2 linked regions of the Nitratidesulfovibrio vulgaris str. Hildenborough genome follow. The protein of the gene in region 1 purifies or fractionates together with the protein of each later gene. This does not show direct contact. Links are inferred from orthologs where the notes say so. Each region holds a gene or a part of one and is shown on either strand. Other genes may lie near its edges.

The links.
Region 2: the proteins of metK (region 1) and DVU_RS13175 purify together in Escherichia coli (affinity purification with mass spectrometry; 2 studies listed by BioGRID). This does not show direct contact. The link is inferred for Nitratidesulfovibrio vulgaris str. Hildenborough from one-to-one orthologs.

The regions. Positions count from the first base shown.
Region 1 is NC_002937.3:2,547,921-2,557,860, forward strand. Bases 4,481-7,373 are described here. They hold metK (methionine adenosyltransferase), read left to right. Parts: upstream 4,481-5,285; coding sequence 5,286-6,461; downstream 6,462-7,373. Other genes in these bases: panC (pantoate--beta-alanine ligase), read left to right, coding at 4,481-5,234; DVU_RS11470 (twin-arginine translocase TatA/TatE family subunit), read left to right, coding at 6,632-6,838; DVU_RS11475 (L-lactate permease), read right to left, coding at 7,135-7,373. Also shown: DVU_RS11435 (Hsp20/alpha crystallin family protein), read left to right, coding at 55-408; DVU_RS11440 (DUF2238 domain-containing protein), read right to left, coding at 634-1,260; DVU_RS11445 (flagellin N-terminal helical domain-containing protein), read right to left, coding at 1,441-2,334; panB (3-methyl-2-oxobutanoate hydroxymethyltransferase), read left to right, coding at 2,593-3,516; DVU_RS11455 (hypothetical protein), read right to left, coding at 3,635-4,210; more of panC, read left to right, coding at 4,383-4,480; more of DVU_RS11475, read right to left, coding at 7,374-8,847. UniProt on the Escherichia coli protein: Catalyzes the formation of S-adenosylmethionine (AdoMet) from methionine and ATP.
Region 2 is NC_002937.3:2,910,400-2,920,230, forward strand. What follows is about bases 2,274-5,057. They hold DVU_RS13175 (formate dehydrogenase 2 subunit beta (cytochrome c-553)), read right to left. Parts: upstream 4,104-5,057; coding sequence 3,444-4,103; downstream 2,274-3,443. Other genes in these bases: DVU_RS13165 (formate dehydrogenase subunit gamma cytochrome c-553), read right to left, coding at 2,274-2,408; DVU_RS13170 (formate dehydrogenase accessory protein FdhE), read right to left, coding at 2,423-3,370. Also shown: DVU_RS13145 (CobW family GTP-binding protein), read left to right, coding at 1-91; DVU_RS13150 (MotA/TolQ/ExbB proton channel family protein), read left to right, coding at 78-827; DVU_RS13155 (ExbD/TolR family protein), read left to right, coding at 811-1,257; DVU_RS13160 (energy transducer TonB family protein), read left to right, coding at 1,254-1,763; more of DVU_RS13165, read right to left, coding at 1,974-2,273; DVU_RS13185 (efflux transporter outer membrane subunit), read right to left, coding at 7,986-9,614; DVU_RS13190 (efflux RND transporter permease subunit), read right to left, coding at 9,611-9,831. UniProt on the Escherichia coli protein: Formate dehydrogenase allows E.coli to use formate as major electron donor during anaerobic respiration, when nitrate is used as electron acceptor.

The sequences.
Region 1 (9,940 bases):
ACGACACATCGAATCATAACTCCCGAAGTCGGGTATGACCACGGAGGCAGAATAATGCAGAAGGATACCGAGACCACGAGGCAGGTCGTTCCCGCCACGGACATCCTCGAGATGGATGATGGCTTCCATATTCTCATGGACCTTCCGGGCGTGGGTGCCGAAGGACTCGCCATCGACCTTGAGGAGAACGAACTCACCATCAGGGGAACGAGTACCTACGCACCGGTGGACAAGGGCAACGCCATGCACGTCGAATTCGATGCCGTATCGTACGCCCGCACGTTCACCCTTTCAGACATCGTAGACCGTGAACGCATCAAGGCGACGTTGCGAGATGGACAACTCGACCTCTTCCTGCCCAAGGCGGAAGCGGCGAAGCCCCGGCGCATCGAGATTCGCACAGCGTAACCCGTACGCACATACCACAGACGGTAAAGCCCCCGCGACGAGATGTCGCGGGGGCTTTACGCGTGATGCAGAATACGGTCTCTCGGTGGCGGGTCGTCTCCGGTCTCTGCACGCCAGACGGAAAGACATCGCCCCATCGTCACGACAGGCAGCCGCAACGCCTATCGTGTGCTGCGGTGAACGAAGCGCACCTTCCCCCCGTCAAGGCAGCAGGACAGCGGTCAGCTATCGGGCTGACGGGACGGGGTCGTGGCTTCCCCACCTTCTGCCTGCCGTCCAGAAGAGCGCAAGCGAGAAGAGCGCCCCCAGCGTATCCGAGAGCATGTCCTTCTGCGCGTCCCATATGTCACCCTGACTGCCCAGCACGGCGATGCCCGCCTCGGGGTCGCTGCTCACGGCGTACCACCATTCGAGAATCTCATACCCCGCCGCCACCGACATGATGGCGAACAGGCCGAACAGTGTGGAGACCACAGGACCCGCCAGACGCCGCCGGACGAGGATCTCGGTGAAGGCGTAGGCATAGAAACCCACCGAAAAGTGACCGATCCGGTCGAAATGGTTGCGGCTTGCACCGATGATGTCCGAGACGAAGCCGAAGGGCACGGCGGCAAAGGTGAAGTGCCCACCCACGGTGTGCCAGAAAAGCCAGAATGACATCAGCAGGTAGGCGGCGTTCGAAAAGCGGTATCTGCGCGCCGTGAACACCAGAATGGTAAAGACGAAGACCACGGGCACGGCCTCTGCAATCCAGACCGCCCTGTCCGCCGGGGCGATGCCCAGCACGATGAAGAATACGACAAAGACGGATGCCAGCATCTCCGGCAGGCGTTCCGCAAACGTTCGTGACATGCATCTCTCCTTGTCTGCGCACCATGCACCATCATCGGGGGCACTGTAAATGCGGCGACACCCTCCCGCGGTGTGCCCGCAGGTACGACCAGACGCAGGGCCTTGAAACGCAGAAACCGGGCCGCTTGCGCGGCCCGGTCGTGTGTGTCCCGGAGAATCCCCTCTCCGCCCGGTCGGCCGTTAGCCGCCGAGAAGCTGCATCGCCATACGAGGCAGCGAGTTCGCCTGCGAGAGCATGGCCACCGCAGACTGGGTCAGAATCTGCTGGCGCACAAACTCTGTCATTTCCGACGAGACGTCCACGTCGGAAATGCGCGATTCGGCGGATTGCAGGTTCTCGGCCTGAGTGCGCAGGTTGCTGATGGTGTTCTCAAGGCGGTTCTGCAACGCACCGAGAGAAGCACGGATGTTGTCCTTCGAGATGATGGCGTTCTGGATCGCCACCAGGGCCTGCTGCGCGGCAGACTGGGTGGAGATGGTGTAACCGGCGCTACCGGCGGTAGCCTGGTTGCCGACGCCAAGTGCCGAAGCCGTCGAGGTGCCGATCTGGACGTAGTAGTAGTCCTCGGCGGAGTCGTTCGCGGTACCGAAGTGGATCTTCATCTTGCCGGTGGACTGCAGCCCCGAACCGTCGTGCGTATCGGAGGACAGGTTGCCGTTGAGCAGATGGAGACCGTTGAAGTCGGTCGCGTTGGCGATTCGGGTGATTTCCGAGGCCATGGCCTGGTATTCCGAATCGATGATGAGACGCTGGTCCGAAGTGTAGGTACCGGTCGCGGCCTGTTCGGCCAGTTCCTTCATGCGGATGAGCTTCTCGTCGATGACCCCGAGGGCGCCGTCAGCGGTCTGGATGAGCGAAATAGCGTCGTTCGCGTTACGCACGCCCTGATTGAGCGCGGAAATGTCGGAACGCATCAGTTCGCGAATGGCCAGACCGGCCGCGTCGTCGGCAGCAGTGCCGACACGAAGGCCGGAAGAAAGCCTGCGCACGGAAGTGGAAAGCTTGCCGTACGAGTTGCTCAGGTTCCCAGCGGCATTCATCGCCATCATGTTGTGATTGATAACCAGTGACATAATATTCCTCCATGAATATTCAGTCGTTCCCGGCGGCGGCACACTGCCGGTCGCGTCCCTGCGACCAATCCGCCGTGCTTGCCCTTCTCTTCGACCATTCGCCAACAGACTATAGGGCTCGCATTAGATTTATTCGCAACGAGTTCGATACAAAGATCATTTTATCTTGAAGGAGCCATATCGCAGGCCACTCCCGCATTTGCCTTCAGGGGGGTGGCGGCAGTACACTCCGGAGACGAACACAGCGAAGGAGCAACCATGAGCACACATACGCCCCCCTCTTCAGCCACGCCGACATCCGGGCAAGGCGTACGGCCACTCACCACCGCCGACATCCGCAAGGCCAAGGGACGGCAGCGTCTGGCCATGCTCACAGCCTACGACTACACTTCAGCCCGTATCGTGGATGGTGCCGGGGCCGACCTCATTCTCGTGGGCGACTCGCTGGGCATGGTCATGCTTGGGCGTGAAGACACCCTCTCGGTCACCCTCGACGAGATGCTGCACCACTGCCGCGCGGTGGTACGTGGTACGCGGCACGCGATGGTCGTGGCGGACATGCCCTTCATGACCTACGAGACCGGCGTGCGTGACGCACTCCTCAACGGTGCGCGTCTCTTCCGGGAGAGTGGCGTGCGTGCGGTGAAACTCGAAGGTGCCGGCCCGGTGCTACCGCAGGTACGGGCACTGGTCGACGCGGGCATCCCGGTCATGGGACATCTGGGCCTCACCCCGCAACGGGTGGCGGAGATGGGAGGCTTCAAGGTTCAGGGAAGACAGGCGGAAGCGGCCCTGCGCCTCTTCGACGACGCGCTTGCCTTGCAGGAAGCGGGCTGTTTCAGCCTTGTGCTCGAATGTGTTCCGGCACCGGTCGCCGAACAGGTCACGGCCCGGCTGCACATCCCCACCATCGGCATAGGCGCGGGCGCGGGTTGCGACGGGCAAGTGCTCGTTCTACACGACATGCTGGGGCTGTACGGCGAGCTTTCACCGCGATTCGTCAAACGCTACGCCGACCTCGCCGGCATGGCGGGTGAAGCTGTGGCCCGCTATGCGCATGAAGTACGCGAGGGGTCATTCCCTGCTGCGGAACACACCTTCGGTATCGACGACGGGCAGTTTGAGGCCTTCATGGCTGCACTGGACAAACGCGGATGCCGCCAGACACCGACAGGAGAATGACGCCGAAGGCAGGCCTGTCCGCATCGACAACACTTTTCTGACTGGGGCCCGATGGCGGTTGTGCCCAAGCGGCGTGCCCTACCACGGCCACGGGCTGGGATACGCCCCGCGTACGCCCTCAGCGCCCTTCAAGCAACCATACCGTGGGTGCTTCGATCAACAGCAGACGCCCGTCGCTCATGCTTTCGCGCGTGGTGCCGAAACCGTCACGGTGGATTGAGAACACCGCATTGGGTTCATGGCTCGAATCATGCAACACCAGAGTGTCGTTCTCCAGTTCACGAACCGTACTCCAGTGCCTGATGAGCGGGTCGCCCCGGAAGGGCAGATACCTGTGAAAGCGGAACACGGCAGTGCGTCTCGGCCCTCCCGCAAGCCAGCCGCACAGCGTACCCCACAGGAGGCGGGGCGTCGGGGTGGTGGGCGACGAGAAGGGGCGTGTGGCTGTCATGGGAAACGGTGCATCGAGGCACAGTCCGTAACGGGTGAGAACCTGTTCCACAAGCCATGCATAATCGGTCTCATTGTGAAGCGTGACATGCAGCAGCGAGGCGTCACGGGCGATGTCCTCAAGCGTCTCGGTGAAAATGCGACGCGCCTGCCCCATGCCTAGACCATGTGTCAGCTGCAAGGCGTTGAGCACGGCATAGAGGGCACAGAACACGTCCAACTGTCCCTGATAGAACGGTTGCATGGTCACTCCTTGGGCGGGATACCTGCCATGTGTGCCCCCGGTAGCACTCCCGCGTCAAGATGTGATAGCCTGTCCTGCCCTATGTCTTCCCCTCCCCGCGCACACGTGGGGACTGGACAATGCGAACGGCTGCGTGTATATGACCCGTACAACTATATGTGGATAGGTTGATATGCAGATAATTACCGAGCCTCAAACGATTCAGCAGGCCTGCCTCCGCTGGAGGGCAGACGGGGTGCACACGGCCCTTGTGCCGACCATGGGCTACTACCACGCAGGTCATGAGAGTCTCATGGCCCACGCCCGCGCCGTGTCGGAAAAGGTGATCGTGAGCCTCTTCGTCAACCCCGCCCAATTCGGGCCGGGCGAAGACTTCGCCGCCTACCCGCGCGACCTCGAACGTGACGCGGCCATGGCCGAAGCCCAAGGGGTGGACGTTCTCTTCGCGCCCAAAGCCGAAGACCTCTACAAGAAAGACCACGCCACATGGGTCGAGGTCCCCGCGCTTTCGCAGACCATGTGCGGCCTGTCGCGCCCCACCCACTTCAGAGGGGTGTGCACCGTCGTCACCAAGCTGCTCATGCTCACCATGCCGCGCATCGCCGTCTTCGGGCAGAAGGACTGGCAGCAGGTGGCCGTGATACGCAGGATGGTGCGCGACCTCAACATTCCCGTCGATATCGTGGGGCGGCCCATCGTGCGCGAACCTGACGGTCTGGCCATGAGCTCGCGCAACATCTACCTCACTGCCGAAGAGCGCCTTCAGGCACCGCACATCCATCACGGACTCGCCCTCGGTCGCGCCATCACCCAGAGTGGAGAACGCGATGCCGAGACCATCAAGACAGCCATCCGCCGTTACTGGGCCCAGAACCTGCCCGGCGGAGAAGAAGACTATCTGACCATAGTCGACCCCGTGTCTCTCGAACCGGTCGACCGCCTCACAGGGGCCACTCTCTGCGCCACGGCCGTCAGGGTCGGACAGGCGCGGCTTCTCGATAACATGATGCTTCTCGGCGACTAGACCGCCGTAGCCACGCCCCCCGCGGGCACGACATTCCCAAGGAGGAATCAGATGATCCCCAGCAAAGGCAAATACTACTTCACGTCCGAATCCGTCACCGAAGGCCACCCCGACAAGGTCGCCGACCAGATATCCGACGCCGTGCTCGACGTGCTGCTGGCGCAGGATCCCAACTCCCGCGTGGCTTGCGAGACCCTCGTGACCACGGGCATGGCGGTCATCGCCGGTGAAATCACCACCCGCGGCTACGCCGACCTTCCCCATGTCGTGCGCGAGACCATCCGCAACATCGGCTACAACAGCTCCGAAATGGGCTTCGACTGGCAGACCTGCGCCGTCATATCCTCCATCGACAAGCAGTCCGCCGACATCGCACAGGGCGTAGACCGCGCCACCAACGAAGACCAGGGCGCAGGCGACCAGGGCATGATGTTCGGTTTCGCCTGCGATGAGACCGCCACGCTCATGCCTGCCCCCATCTACTGGGCGCATCAGCTTTCGCAGCGTCTCACCGAAGTGCGCAAGGACGGCACCGTCGACATCTTCCGTCCCGACGGCAAGACGCAGGTCTCGTTCGAATACGTCGACGGCAAGCCCGTACGCATCAACAACGTCGTCGTCTCCACGCAGCACAAGGACAGCGCCAGTCAGGCCGACATCATCGACGCAGTGAAGACCCACGTCATCCGCCCCATCCTCGAACCCAGCGGCTTCTTCGATGAAAAGGCCTGCGACATCTTCATCAACACCACCGGGCGCTTCGTCATCGGCGGCCCCATGGGCGACTGCGGCCTCACAGGCCGCAAGATCATCCAGGACACCTACGGCGGCATGGGTCACCACGGTGGCGGCGCATTCTCCGGCAAGGACGCCTCCAAGGTCGACCGTTCCGGTGCCTACATGGCCCGCTACATCGCCAAGAACGTGGTCGCTTCAGGCCTCGCCCCCAAGTGCGAAGTGCAGATAGCCTACTGCATCGGCGTGGCAGAACCCGTGTCGGTGCTGGTCTCGTCGCAGGGTACCGCCAGCGTTCCCGACGAAGTCCTCACTCGCGCCGTCCGCGAGGTGTTCGACCTGCGCCCCTTCCACATCACCCGCAGACTCGACCTGCTGCGCCCCATCTACGGCAAGACCTCGTGCTACGGGCACTTCGGTCGCGAGTTGCCCGAGTTCACATGGGAACACACCGACGCTGCCGCCGACCTGCGCACCGCCGCCAAGGTCTAGTACGCAACCTGTCGATGACCATCGAGGCGGGGCCCTTCAAGGGCCCCGCCTTTTTCGTCCATGAACATTACATGAAGATAACGGCCACGGGGCTTCACGATGCGCAACAGCCATGGCACGATGCCACCACCCAATCACCCCTACAAGGCTTCGCGCCCTGAGGAGCACCCATGATAGGTCAACTCTTCCAGCCCGCACATCTGCTGGTCATCCTCGTCATTGCGCTTTTCGTCTTCGGTCCCAAGAATCTGCCGGGACTGGGCAAAACCATCGGCAAATCCCTCAACGAGTTCAAACGCAGCCTCAATGAAGAAGACGAGGTCGACATCTCCGCACAGCCGGGAAAGAAGCCCTCGGACGGAAGCCCGAAGCACTGATTCCGCGTCGTGATGAATACGGGCGCCCTTACCGGACGAGTCTCTCGGCTGCCGGGGCGTTCTTCGTGCCATAGGCATGAGCAGACGGCGACGTGTCCGCAGGCGTCCTCATCCTGCACCGCAGTGCCCCGTAACTGGTCGGGGGGCTACAGCGCAGCCGCGAAGGGACGCAACGGCCGAACGCACCCATCAGGGAAGCAAGAAGCCCCGCCTTCCGAGGAAAGGCGGGGCTTTTCACGAACGGACTCCTGATGAGACCGTCATGGGACGCTGCGGCTGCGCCCCTGCATCGGGATTTAGAAGAGGTGAGGCAGGAACACGAAGCTCATGAGCGACGCGACGACACCCACCACCACGCCATAGAGCACGAAAGGCAGGAAGCAACGCTTCAGCAAGGTCCCTTCGCGCCCCGTAAGGCCCACAACGGCGCACACAGCCACGATGTTGTGGATGCACACCATGTTGCCCATGGCACCGCCAACGACCTGCGCAGCCACGATGACCTGACGCGGCATCGACAGTTGCGCGGCAACACCCCACTGGAATTCTGCGAAAAGCAGGTCCGAGACCGTGTTCGAGCCCGTGATGAACGACCCAAGACCACCGACGAACGATGCCAGCATGGGCCACGCGTTACCCGCGACGGCAGCCACGGCCTTGGCCATGGCCAGCGGCATGGAAGGATAGGCGTTGGGGTTGAGGGCTGCGTCGACGACCCCCGACCCGCGGAAGATGGACACAAGGGCGACCGCAAAGAAGAGGGCGATGGTAGGCGACTTCATCTTGGCGATGGATTCGCCCCATGCGCGCTTCACTGCGTCACCCTTCATGCCATGCAGCAGGATGGTGAGCAGGGCCACAAGGGTGAAAGGAATGGTGCCGGGCAGGTAGAGATAGTCGATGGATGCCGAGACGCCCTTGTAGCCGAGAATGTCGTTGAAGGGGATTTTCTGCGCGGAGAGAAAGCCCTTGAGCCCAAGCTCGGGGATACGGGTCACGACGAGGATGAGACCGATGAGCACGTAGGGAAGCCATGCCCTGAACTGGCTCATGTGCGCCTTGAACTCGGTATTGGCGGCAGTACGGATGGAGCCCGTCCATTCCGCGTCCCAGCTGGACTGGGGGCCGAAGTCCCAAGGGGTTTCAGGCACGCAGAACCCACGCTTTGCACCGGCAACGATGATACCGAGGCCCACAAGACCACCGATGAGCGAAGGGAACTCCGGCCCGACGAACCATGCGAACACGTAGTAGGGCACGGCAAAGGCAACGGCCGAGAACACGCAGAACTTCCATGCCTTGAAACCCTCTACCCACGACTTCTTCTCCCCGAAGTAACGGGTGAGGAAGCCCAGCATGAAGATGGGCAGGATGACAATCATCGGGCCGTGCATCAGCGTCGCCCACTGGCCGATGACCTTCGCGAACGAACCGAAGTCGGTGAAGTTAAGCCCGGGTATGCCTTGGGCGACGGCTTCCTGCGTCAAAGGGGCAAGGAATTTGAGGCCGATGAGCACCGGTGTGCCCACGGCACCGAAAGAGACCGGAAAGCTGTTGAACACAAGGCATATGACCGCGGCGGCAAGCGGCGGAAAGCCCAGCGAGAGCAGAAGCGGCGCAGCAAGGGCTGCGGGGGTGCCGAAACCTGCGGCACCTTCGATGAACGCCGCGAACATGTAGCCGACAATGATCGCCTGAATGCGCTTGTCTCGGCTCACATTCTGCATGCCGTACTGGATTGTCTCCATCCCCCCGCTATACTGCAAGGTGTAGAGAATGATGATCGCACCAAAGACGATGATCAGCACACCAATCGCGGTGACAATGCCCTGCAAGGTAAGGGCGGACACATAGCCGGCCGGAAGATTCCAGACTCCGATGGCCCCGATGACACAGACAAGCCATGCCAGAGGCATGGCGCGGGTCGCAGGAAAGCGTAACCCTACCATCAGGACCAGAGCGACGAGAATAGGCAGCAAGGCCACGAGGGCCAGCAATTCAATGGACATGGAAACTCCTCGAACGTAAACCATACAGCGATGACATCGCATCAGAACAAGACGTACAAAGCTGCCGCAAAGCTTCGAACATCTGCACCAGAGACCGCATGCGTCGTCATTTTTCCATTTTATACTGTTGCACGACGACGCCAGAGCATATGACTCACTGCAAAGCAAAGAGTCAGTGCGCTTTGCTTCAAACAGCAATTACCGGGCCAAGACGCCACGCAAAGTCACAACATCTCAAAATCATATCATTACGGTGCGTTACAAAAGAAGCACATAAATAAGAACATGGGCCGTGTCCGACATTGCAGACAGGGCCCATGTGCAAGAGGGAATGGCCCACTCTTTATTATTTCCATTTAATTAATTTTTATTAATAAAACTTGAAGTCTGAAAAAATGGACTCAGTTATTCCTGTTTGAGCCACAGGTTAGCATCAAACGAGAATGGTCTCGGAATGGCATGGTCGGGGAACGCGCCGTTTGAGGGATAGAGGTGACAGCCTGAAGGTCTGCCTCCTCACGACATCAGAAACATAGCTCACCCAGAGGCTGCGGGGCCCTCAAGAAGGACGGATGCAGGCTATGGCCCAAGAACAGGCCAAGCGCGACTCAATCGGCGAAGGCGAGGCAGTGCAACAGCATACCGAACCTCCAGAAAAGGCTGGAGAGGCTCACGTCGAGAGCGCGCAAGGCATACTCCCCGATCAAATGAAAAGACGACGAGCCCCCCGTGGCGAACGTGACCACGGGGGGATGTACGGGCTGCCCATCACAGAAGCAACCGTATCGATGGCATCGCCTTGCATTCCCCTCTGCGTCGTGCAGGTCGTGCGGAAGGCAGAGAAAGGCGGCACTAGCCTTTCCTTGCACGCGGCATGCTCTTCTGCGTCGTACCGGATACCACCGCATCGACGCCCCCTGAGCATGCCGCCAGGCTCGATGGAACTGTCGAACAAGCTGCCTCTGTCGAGCATGCCGACTTGGCGAATGTGCTACTTTGATTTAGGTTTCAGGCATGCACGCTGCATTGGCTCGTGCTCGACGCCAAGCGACGTCTGTACGGCTAACGGATCAACTCCGCCTGTCGTCCCACC
Region 2 (9,831 bases), 360 kb from region 1 along the record:
AGAGGCAGACACGCAGCCCGCACAGGCCACGAAGTCGGCATCGGGCGGACAGTCGTCCGACGCCACAAGAGGATGCCATGACCATCATTGAACAGGGCGGGCCACTCATGTGGCCCCTGCTGGGGCTTTCCATCCTCGCCTGCGCGGTCATGCTCGACCGTGGCATCGCCCTCTCCACCTTCGGCTTCCCGGCCAAGGGATTCCTCTCGGCACTCACCGAAGCCGTGCGGCGCAGCGACGCCACGGCCTTGCGCGCCCTGTGCGCCGACCTGCCCGAAGCGCTGCGCCCCTTGCTGGACGTGCTGTTCCCCACTACGCCACGCCCCGACAGGGAACGTGCCGTCCGCATCATGGGCGAGGCGGTCCTGCATGAACTGACGCGCCGTGTGGGGGTGCTCGGCCTCGTGGTGCGGGCCGCGCCCCTGCTGGGGCTGCTGGGCACGGTGCTTGGCATGATATCGACCTTCTCGACGGTCGCCGCCTCCGGCGGGGGCATCGACATGGCGGGACTCGCTGCCGGGATATGGCAGGCGCTCATCACCACTGCCGCCGGACTCGGCATTGCCATTCCCGCGCTGGCGGCGCAACACTGGTGCAACCAGCGCATCGACGCCGTAGCCGAGGCCCTCGAACAACTGGCCGATGCCGTCGAAGCCCTCGAACGTACCCCTGCCGGTCTTGCCGACGCAGCATCCCCCGAGGCGCGTGTCCTGCCCCTTGAACGTATGAAGGCGGCCCAGCCCGCCCCGCGTAACGGCACCAGCCCCGGTGCCGCACCAGCCCCCACCCTACCCGCCGCCGGGCAGTCCCATGCGCCACGCGACTAGACGCGCCTTCTCGCGCCGCATGGCCGAAGAACCCGACATCACCCCCCTGCTGGACGTGGTGTTCATCCTGCTGCTGTTCTTCGTGCTTGCGGCCACGTTCACCGTGCGCGGCATGGACCTCGACCTGCCGCCCGCGCAATCGGGCAAGGCCGTTTCCGGCAAGGTCAAGGAATTGCGCCTCGACAACCGGGGCACGCTCACCTGTGACGGCGTGGTGCTTGGCGAGGAAGGGCTGGTCGCCCTTGTCCGCAGCAACGCCGACCATGGCAGGGGCACGGGTGCGCGCCTCGTCCTCAAGGCATCGGGAGAGGCACCGGTCGCCGCGCTGTTGCGGGTCGTCGATACGGTACGGGCCAATGGCGGGCAGCAACTCGTCATCGCAACGTCCCCCGCGGTAGCGGGCGGCAGTGACAGCCCCGACACACCATGACCCCCGCCGAACGTTTCGCCGCCTGCCTTGCCGTGTCGGGCTTCGTGCATTTCGTGGCTACGGGGCTGCACGCCACCGCCGACCCTGCAACCTTCGAACGGGCGGTCTCCATCGTCTGCGACCTCGCACCACCGGAAGCCGTCGTCAGATTCGGAGACGCCACCTTCACCGGAGAGGCGGACGCGACCGACGGCAAGGCCACCGAGGATGAAGCGCGCAAGGCCATGCGCCGCTACCTGCATGACGTGAGCGACGCCATCCACGCCCGTCGCCTGACCACCCCCGGCACCTCAGGCTGTCTCGGCACGGCATGGGTGAGTTTTGCCATCCTCCCCGACGGCAGGTTCATGCAGGCAACACTGACCACCTCGTCGGGCAACCGCGTGCTTGACGGTGCGGCAGTGGAAGCCGTGCGCCGCGCCAGCGGTGCCGTGGCCCGTCCGCGTTCCACCGGAAGCGGCACCATCGCCCTTGTCCTGCCCGTCAAGTTCCAGTTGGGACTGTAGCCACAGGGCGTTGTCGGGCAGCCCCATCCGCACCCCCGTCGGAACGCATCGCCATCGCACTGGCATCCGTCACCGCCCCGCACCGGGCCATACCCGGCAGCGCAGAGACACACCCCGCAGCGCAGAGACACGACGCGACAGCGCCGCCCGGTTCACCGGACGGCGCTGCGTGAGACGACATTCCCCGCAGGGGGGTATGCCGTGGCAGGGCTATTTCTTCTCGGACGCCGCGGCCTCCTTGCGGGCCTGCTGGCTCATGTGGCAGGGACGGCATCCTGTGAACTCGGGATGCTGCGCCGCCATCTTCTTGTGGCAACCGTAGCATGAGCGGTCGGTGTCCTTGGCGTGGTAGGCCACGAACATGCTCATGGTATCGCGTTCACGGGGGCCGGGTGTGGCATGGCAGTCGTTGTCCGTACACGACGCATAGGGCTTGTCGGGCGCGGGACTGTCATGATGGCACTGTTCACAGGCGATGTCCTTGTGCGTGGTGTGGTTGAACATCACGTGCATCCGCTTGGAGGTGCCATGTTTGAGTTCTATGGCCTTCTTGGGGGCCTTGGCTGCATCGGCGGCGTTGCCGACCAGCGCCGACCCCGCCATGAGCAACGATACGGCAAACAGGGAGATGACCAGGTATCTCATCAAGGTACTCCTGTTCAATACACATTCCAGAAGGATGGTCTGAGCGGACGCAGTTGCCTGCGCGCCGCCACCATGTCCAGATGCATCATGCCCAGCGCCAGTGCGTCCAGATTGGGGACGGCCTCGCGTTCGCGCAGGTCCACTGTGGGGCAATAGCTCTTGCATCGGGTACACCAGTCCAGTCTCTCGCCATGGGCGGCTTCGCTTTCCCGCAGAATCTCCATGGTGCCGCTGGCGTCCTTCCCGCACGAGGGACACGCCCCCCGCAGGAACTTCCAGTCTGCGCCGCACATGGAGCAATGCAGATGCTTCTTGCCGCCGCCACCGGCGAGGTAGGCGTTCTTTTCGTCAAGCATGGGCCTGTCCAGCCAGCCGATAGTCGGAAAGGCACCGCACACCGGGCAATAGCCCTCCTGCCATGCACCGCCCTCGTCCCACGGGGCCTCTCCCGATTCGGGCATCGACACGGCGACCAGTGCGTGCAGCACCGGAGACAGCACGAACCCCGTCACGAAGGTGAGCACGTCGGCGTCCACCCCACAGGCTTCGGCGATGGCATCGGCAGACCTGCCCGCCAGCATCGCTTCGGCCAGCGCATCACGGGCATCCTCGCGTCCCGGTTCGACAGGACACAGAAAGAACGCCTGCAACGCCTCCATGTGGGGTGCCACCGCCTGCATTCCGCCCATGAGCGGCAACAGTACGCCTGCGACATCACGCATGGGTGCCGCGATGCCGGGCAAGGCGACTCCCGCCAGCAGTGATACCCCCTGCCGTGCGCGTTCGCCCTCAAGGGCGGGCAGGTGCAGCCCCGCATCACGCAGGGTCTGCGACAGGGCGACGGTCATCGACTCTCCGGCCGAAAGCAGGGGTTCGAAAGCCCGCAACACAGGTTCGAGGACAGGACGGCGCGCAAGCACATCCTGCACGGTTTCCGCTACGTTCTGGCAGTTTGCGGCCATGTGAAGCTCCACGGGGGCTGGAGGCAGTGCCTCCATCAGAGGGTGAAAACGGATTGCCGCGCCTACGAAGACGCTACATGAACCCTGCGTATTCGTAGTAGTGTTCCTTCTCCTCTGCCAGCAGGTAGATGACGCTCACGTCCTCCACATCGACCAGATGCGCCTTGGGGAAGCGCGTCTTGGCATCCGCAAGCCGCTTCTCGGCGAGGGCGAGCATCTCGTCCCGCTCACCGAAGGCCATGGTACCGGTGGGGCAGGTCTTCACGCAGATGGGCTGCATCCCAGCGGAGACACGGTCGAAGCACATGTCGCACTTGGTGATGCGCTTGGTCTTGGGGTCGATGCGCGGGATGTTGTAGGGGCACGCCTCGGCCACGGCCTTGGCATCCGCAGGGCTGAGCTTGGCCGACTTCTCGGTGGCAAGCACCGCGCCGGTCTTCTTGTCCTTGATCATGGCGCCGGGAACGGCCATGTCGGCCACGTCGACGCACACGGGGGTGACACAGTGCCTGCACTGGTCGGGGAAGAAGTTCCAGATGACCACCCCCTTCTCGTTCATCCGCTCGTTGAAGCGGACGATCTTGAGATTGTTGGGGTTGAGGTCGGGGGGGTTCTGGTGCGAACCGCGCTGCTTGGTGACGTTGGCGGGCAGATCGTGCCATTCCTTACAGGCCAACTGACAGCCGCGGCATGCCGTGCATCTGGTCGTATCAATCAAAAAAGCCTTCGGCATTGCAATGCTCCTTGACGGGCGCGCCCCACGGCGGGACGCGCCCGAAACTGGTTAGGCTATTTCGGTCAGCTTGTCGGCCTTGCGCACGTTGACGAGGCAGGCCTTGCTTTCAGGAATGGTGGTGTTCGGATCGTAGGCACCCACCGTCAGGCGGTTGGTCGAGTCGCCGCATTTGGGCGTCGTCCAGCCATAGGCGAAGGGCATCCCCACGAGGTGGACGGTCTTGCCCATGACCGTGAACGGCCTGATGCGCACCGTGACCATGGCGATGGCCTCGGCCCTGCCACGGATGCTCTCGACGATGACCCCGTCACCGTTCTTGATGCCCTTCTCTTCAGCCAGTTCGGGACTCATCTCGATATAGAGCTGAGGCTCCGTTTCGAGCAGGTTGGGCACGTTGCGGGTCTCACCGCCGCCGCACCAGTGCTCGGTCAGGCTGTAGGTGGTCAGCACGATGGGGTATTTGGGGTCGGCTGCCTTGGCTATCTGATCCATATCGGAGGTATGGAACTTGTAGACGGGGCTGGACAGCTGCTTCGAGAACGGATGGCTGTCGAGCGGCGTCTCGGCAGGTTCGTAATGCTCGGGGAAAGGCCCGTCCATGCGGCCGGTGCCATAGAACTGGGCGAAGCCGTCCTTGTTCATGATGAACGGCAGCTTGCCCTTCTCCTTGTCCGCCATGGGCGGCCATGGACCGTCGGGCACGTCGCCCACCCATTTGGCACCGTCCCATTCGATGACGGCCTTCTTCGGGTTCCATGGCTTGCCGTTCACGTCCACCGACGCACGGTTGTAGAGGATGCGCCGGTTCACAGGCCAGCACCACGACCAGTTGGGGAACAGGCCGATATTGGCCTGCATGGGCGTCTGCCGGGCATCGCGACGCTTGGACTTGTTGCCGTCCTCTTCGGTGTAGCTACCGGTGTACAGCCAGTTCAACGACGAGGTGCTGCCATCGTCCTTCAGTTGTCCGAACGCAGGCACCAGTTGGCCGCGCTTGTATTCCTTGTCGCCCACCTTGGTGTCGGCCCAGAAGAAGCCGTTGATGCGGCGTGTCCACTCCTCGGGGTCGAACTTGTCGGTCCAGTGCAGCTTCAGCACCGGGTCGGGCAGCGTACCGCCCTCGGCCTTGTACAGGGCGCGAATCTTGTTCACCAACGGCACGAAGATGTCGGCGAAGTTGCGCGCCTGTCCCGGTTCCACGGCCTTGTCGAACCATTGCAGCCAGCGTCCGCTGTTGCTGATGGTGCCAGCCTTCTCGACGCGGTGGGCGGAGGGCAGCAGGAACACCTCGGTCTTGCACGCCTTGGGGTCGACGCCGGGCCGCTTCCAGTTGTCCGTGGTCTCGGAGTTGTGCAACTCGGAGCACACCAGCCAGTCGAGCTTGTCGAGCGCCGCACGCATCTTGTTGGTGTTGGGGAAGCTGTTCATGGGGTTCACGCCGAAGATGAAGCCCCCTTTCAGCTTGCCATGATACATGCGGTCCATGACGTACATGTACGAGTAGTCCTCGCCCTTTTCGAGCTTGGGCAGATACTCGTAGCAGAAGTCGTTCTCGGGGGTCGCCGCGTCACCGAACCAGCCCTTCAGCAGGCTGGCGACGTACTTCGGCCTGTTGCTCCACCAGTTGGCGCTGTTCTTCAGCGTGGTGACGGGCGTGTTGGCCTTGTTGTAGTCTGCCAGCGTCTGCCACTGTGCCACCGGCATGGCGTTGTAGCCCGGCAGGATATGGTACAGCAGCGCGTGGTCGGTGGAACCCTGAACGTTGGGTTCACCACGCAGCGCGTTGATACCGCCGCCCGCCACACCGATGTTGCCCAGAAGCAGCTGGATGAGGGTCGAGGTACGGATGTTCTGCACGCCCACGGTATGCTGCGTCCAGCCAAGGGCGTACAGGATGGTGCCCGCCTTGTCGGGTCTGCCCGTGGCACAGAAGGCATCATAGACGCGCAGCAGGTTCTCTTCGGAGACGCCGGTGACGTCGGAGACGTTCTTCAGCGTATAGCGCTCATAGTGCTTCTTCATCAGATTGAAGACGCACCGCTCGTTCTTGAGGGTGGGGTCCATGACCGGGCCACCGTCGGGTCCCTTCTCGAACTCCCATTTGCTGCGGTCGTAGGTGCGGGTCTTGGGGTCGTACCCGCTGAAGATGCCGTCCTCGAAGGCATAGTCCTTGCCCACGACGAACGCGGCGTTGGTGTAGTTGGCGACGTAGTCCTTGAAGTAGAGGTCCTTCGCGATGATGTGGTTCACCATACCACCGAGGAAGGCGATGTCGGTGCCCGAACGCAGGGGCACATGGAAGTCGCAACGTGCCGACGTGCGCGAGAACTTGGGGTCGACATGCATGAGCACGGCGCCGTTGTCGCGCGCCCGCATGATCCACTTGAAGGCGACAGGATGATGTTCTGCGGCATTGCTGCCGATGATGAGCACTGCATCGGTATTCTTGATATCGATCCAGTGGTTGGTCATAGCCCCTCGACCGAACGACTCTGCCAGAGCCGCAACAGTGGGACTGTGTCAGACCCGGGCCTGGTGGTCCATATGGACGACGCCCAGGCCTCTCATGGCTTGATGGATGACGGCACATTCCTCGTTGGAGGCGTGCGAGGTACCCATCATGAAGATGCTCTCAAGACGGTTGACCGTCTGCCCCTTGTCGTTCTTGAGGATCATGTCCTTGTCGCGGGCGTCCTTCACGCGACGCGCGATCTGGTTCAGTGTCCAGTCCCAGTCCTTCTCCACCCACTTGTCGCTGTGCGGCGCACGGTAGAGCGGCTTCGTCAGGCGATGGGGGTTGGTGTACATGGAGAAGAGCGCGGCACCCTTGGCACACAGCGCACCTTCGTTGACCGGGAAATCGGGGTCGCCCTCGGTGGAGACGAGCTTGCCGTTGCGCACGTAGGCGATGACCTGACAGCAGACGGAACAGAAGGGACACACGGTGCCCACTTCCTTCGCGCCTTCGATCTTGAGTTTGACGGCATAAGCCTGCGCGTCTTCAAGATCGAACCCCAGCTGCCCGAGAGAGAGTCCGACGACACTCACCCCGACGAGCTTGAGAAAACTCCGCCGCGTTGTTTTCATGTTCCTCTCCTTGTTGATGCCCTGACGATTCCGTAATGCGTCGAAGGTCGCCTTTCAGCCGCTTCCACGATGTCCGGGGGCCGTTCGCGGCGGAAACGGTCCGTTCCGGGAAGGAACGCCCGCGCATCCGCACGCCGTGACCCTGTCGGCCCATCCGGCCCCGGACTCACCCGGAACCGAGGTCCCCCTGCCGCCCGCTTTTCCCTGCTGAAAGGACACACCGGAAGGCAGGATGGAGACCACCACGCATCATATCTTTGCGGACAGCATAGCAACGGAGGAGGAAATCGCAACAAATATTAATAAAAAACAGTAGGTTAAATAAAACATATAGTCACACTTTGTCACCGGACTACTCTCGGATCATCACCTATAAAGTCATTTATGGTCATCTTCGGTTATCATTGGTCCATCCACACCTCTTCAGACAGACACCACCGCCCCCCTCGCAAGGGGCATATGGATTCAGGTAGGCTGGCCGATGACGCACGTCCCATCGGCGACAGACCTGACAGCGCGGGGACAGGTGCGAAGACATGCGGTATCACGAAGCCCGGTACGGGCACGGACAACCGCCGACCTACCGGGTTCATGGGCGAGAATGCCAAGGGGGGATTCGGCCCCGCCGTGGAAAGGGCTTCATGTGCCGCATGTCCGGGGTGCGACTGTCGAAGGCGGTGTACTGATGTCGGATACGGCGCACGGGTGCCGGAGACGACACAAGCCCCGCATAGCGGGGCTTGTCTTCATGCTGCATGAACACGGCAGACGGTGCCGCGTTCCATTTTCCGTCTACTTCGAAGGGCTGCCGTCTGCACTGGCAACCGCAGAGGCATCCGAAGACACCTGCCCCCCGGCTGTCTCCTGTACAGAAGGCGCGAGAGGCGGCATGGGCTCACCTCTCCAGCCTCCGCCAAGGGCCTTGAACAGCGTCAGGCGGTTGTTCTGCCGTGCAAGATGCATGGCGATGAGGTTCTGCCGCGCCACGGCATACGAGCGTTGGGCGTCGAGTTTGTCCAGATAGCCTGCGATTCCGCTCTCGTAACGCTTTGATGCAAGGCTGTAGCTGGTGGCGGTCGCCTCCACCAGAGATGTCTGCGCGCCGGTCTGCACCGCCAGCGAACGGCCCTGCGCCAGAGTGTCCGACACCTCGCGGAATGCCGTCTGCACCGCCTTCTCGTACTGGGCCACGTAGATGTCCCTGTCCGCCTCGGCGGTCTCCACTCCGGCGCGAATGGCCCCGGCATGGAAGATGGGCAACGTGACCTGCGGCACGAAACTCCACGTGTGTGCCCCGGCCCGGAACAGGTTCTCCATGTCGTTGCTGGCGTTGCCATAGCTTGCCGTCAGCCCGATACGCGGAAAGAACTGCGCCCGTGCTGCCCCGATGTTGGCGTTGGCCGCCTTGAGGGCATGTTCTGCCGCCACGACGTCGGGCCTGCGGGTGAGCACCTCCGAAGGCACCCCTGCGGGCACGTCGGCTAGCGGCACCACATCGGCAAGCCTGCGGGCAGGCACCATGTCGGGCGTCACAGGCGTACCCAGCAACAGTGCCAGCGCGTTCTCGTCCGCAGTCACCTTCGCTTCGGCAGCCGCCACATTGACACGCGCCGTATCCACGGTCGTGCGGGCGCGCGCCACATCAAGCTCACCGGCGATGCCGTGCCCGTACCGGCTTTGCACCACCTCGAACGACGCCTGTTCCGTCTCAAGTATCTCCCGCGCCAAGGCAAGCTGTTCGCGGTCAGCCACCAGCGTCAGATACGCCTGCCCCACCTCTGCCACGAGGGTCAGCTGTACGCTGCGCGCTGCGGCGTCCGTGGACAGGAACCGCTCAAGGGCCTGTTCCTTCAGGCTGCGGACGCGTCCGAACAGGTCAAGCTCATAGGCACTGAACCCCACCCCGACCGTATAGGCATGCGAGACATAGCCTTCGCCCGTGGGAGACAGCGACTGCGCCGTGCGACCCGCATTGCCCGCACCGCTGGCGTCGATATGCGGGAACAGGTCGGCACGCGCGATGGCGTGCTGGGCACGGGCCTTCTCTATCTGGAGGACGGCCACGCGAAGGTCGCGGTTGCTGGACAGTGCCACGTCGACGAGACGCGCCATGGGCGCATCCACGACCACCTGCCGCCAGTCCGGCGTCTGCATCGCGGGCTGCGCACCGGTCGGGGCACCGGAATGTGCAAAGGCACCAGATGACCCGGCTGGTGCAGTCGCGTCGGGTGCCTGTGCCGCAACCTGCGCCACCTGACCTGCGCCCGGTGCCACATCCTGTCCGGCATTCCATGCAGAGGGCATCGCCGGTGCCGGCCGCCGGTACTCCGGGGCCAGCGTACAACCGCCAACGACCGAAAGGGTCAACGCCAATGCCGCAGCGGAGAGTGCGACACCGTTCATGCCTGTCTTACGTCTCATCGTGCCACCTCGCCGGAGGCTTTCGCCTGTCCATCATCCTGCGCCGTCGCAAGGGGGTCGCCCCCATGCGCATCACTCCCGTGTCCACCACCTTCAGGGCCACCACCACGTTTCCGCATGGCGAAGCGGTAGACCATCACGAAGAACACGGGCACGAAGTACACCGCCAGCACTGTGGCCGAGAACATGCCTCCCATGACGCCGGTGCCGATGGCCC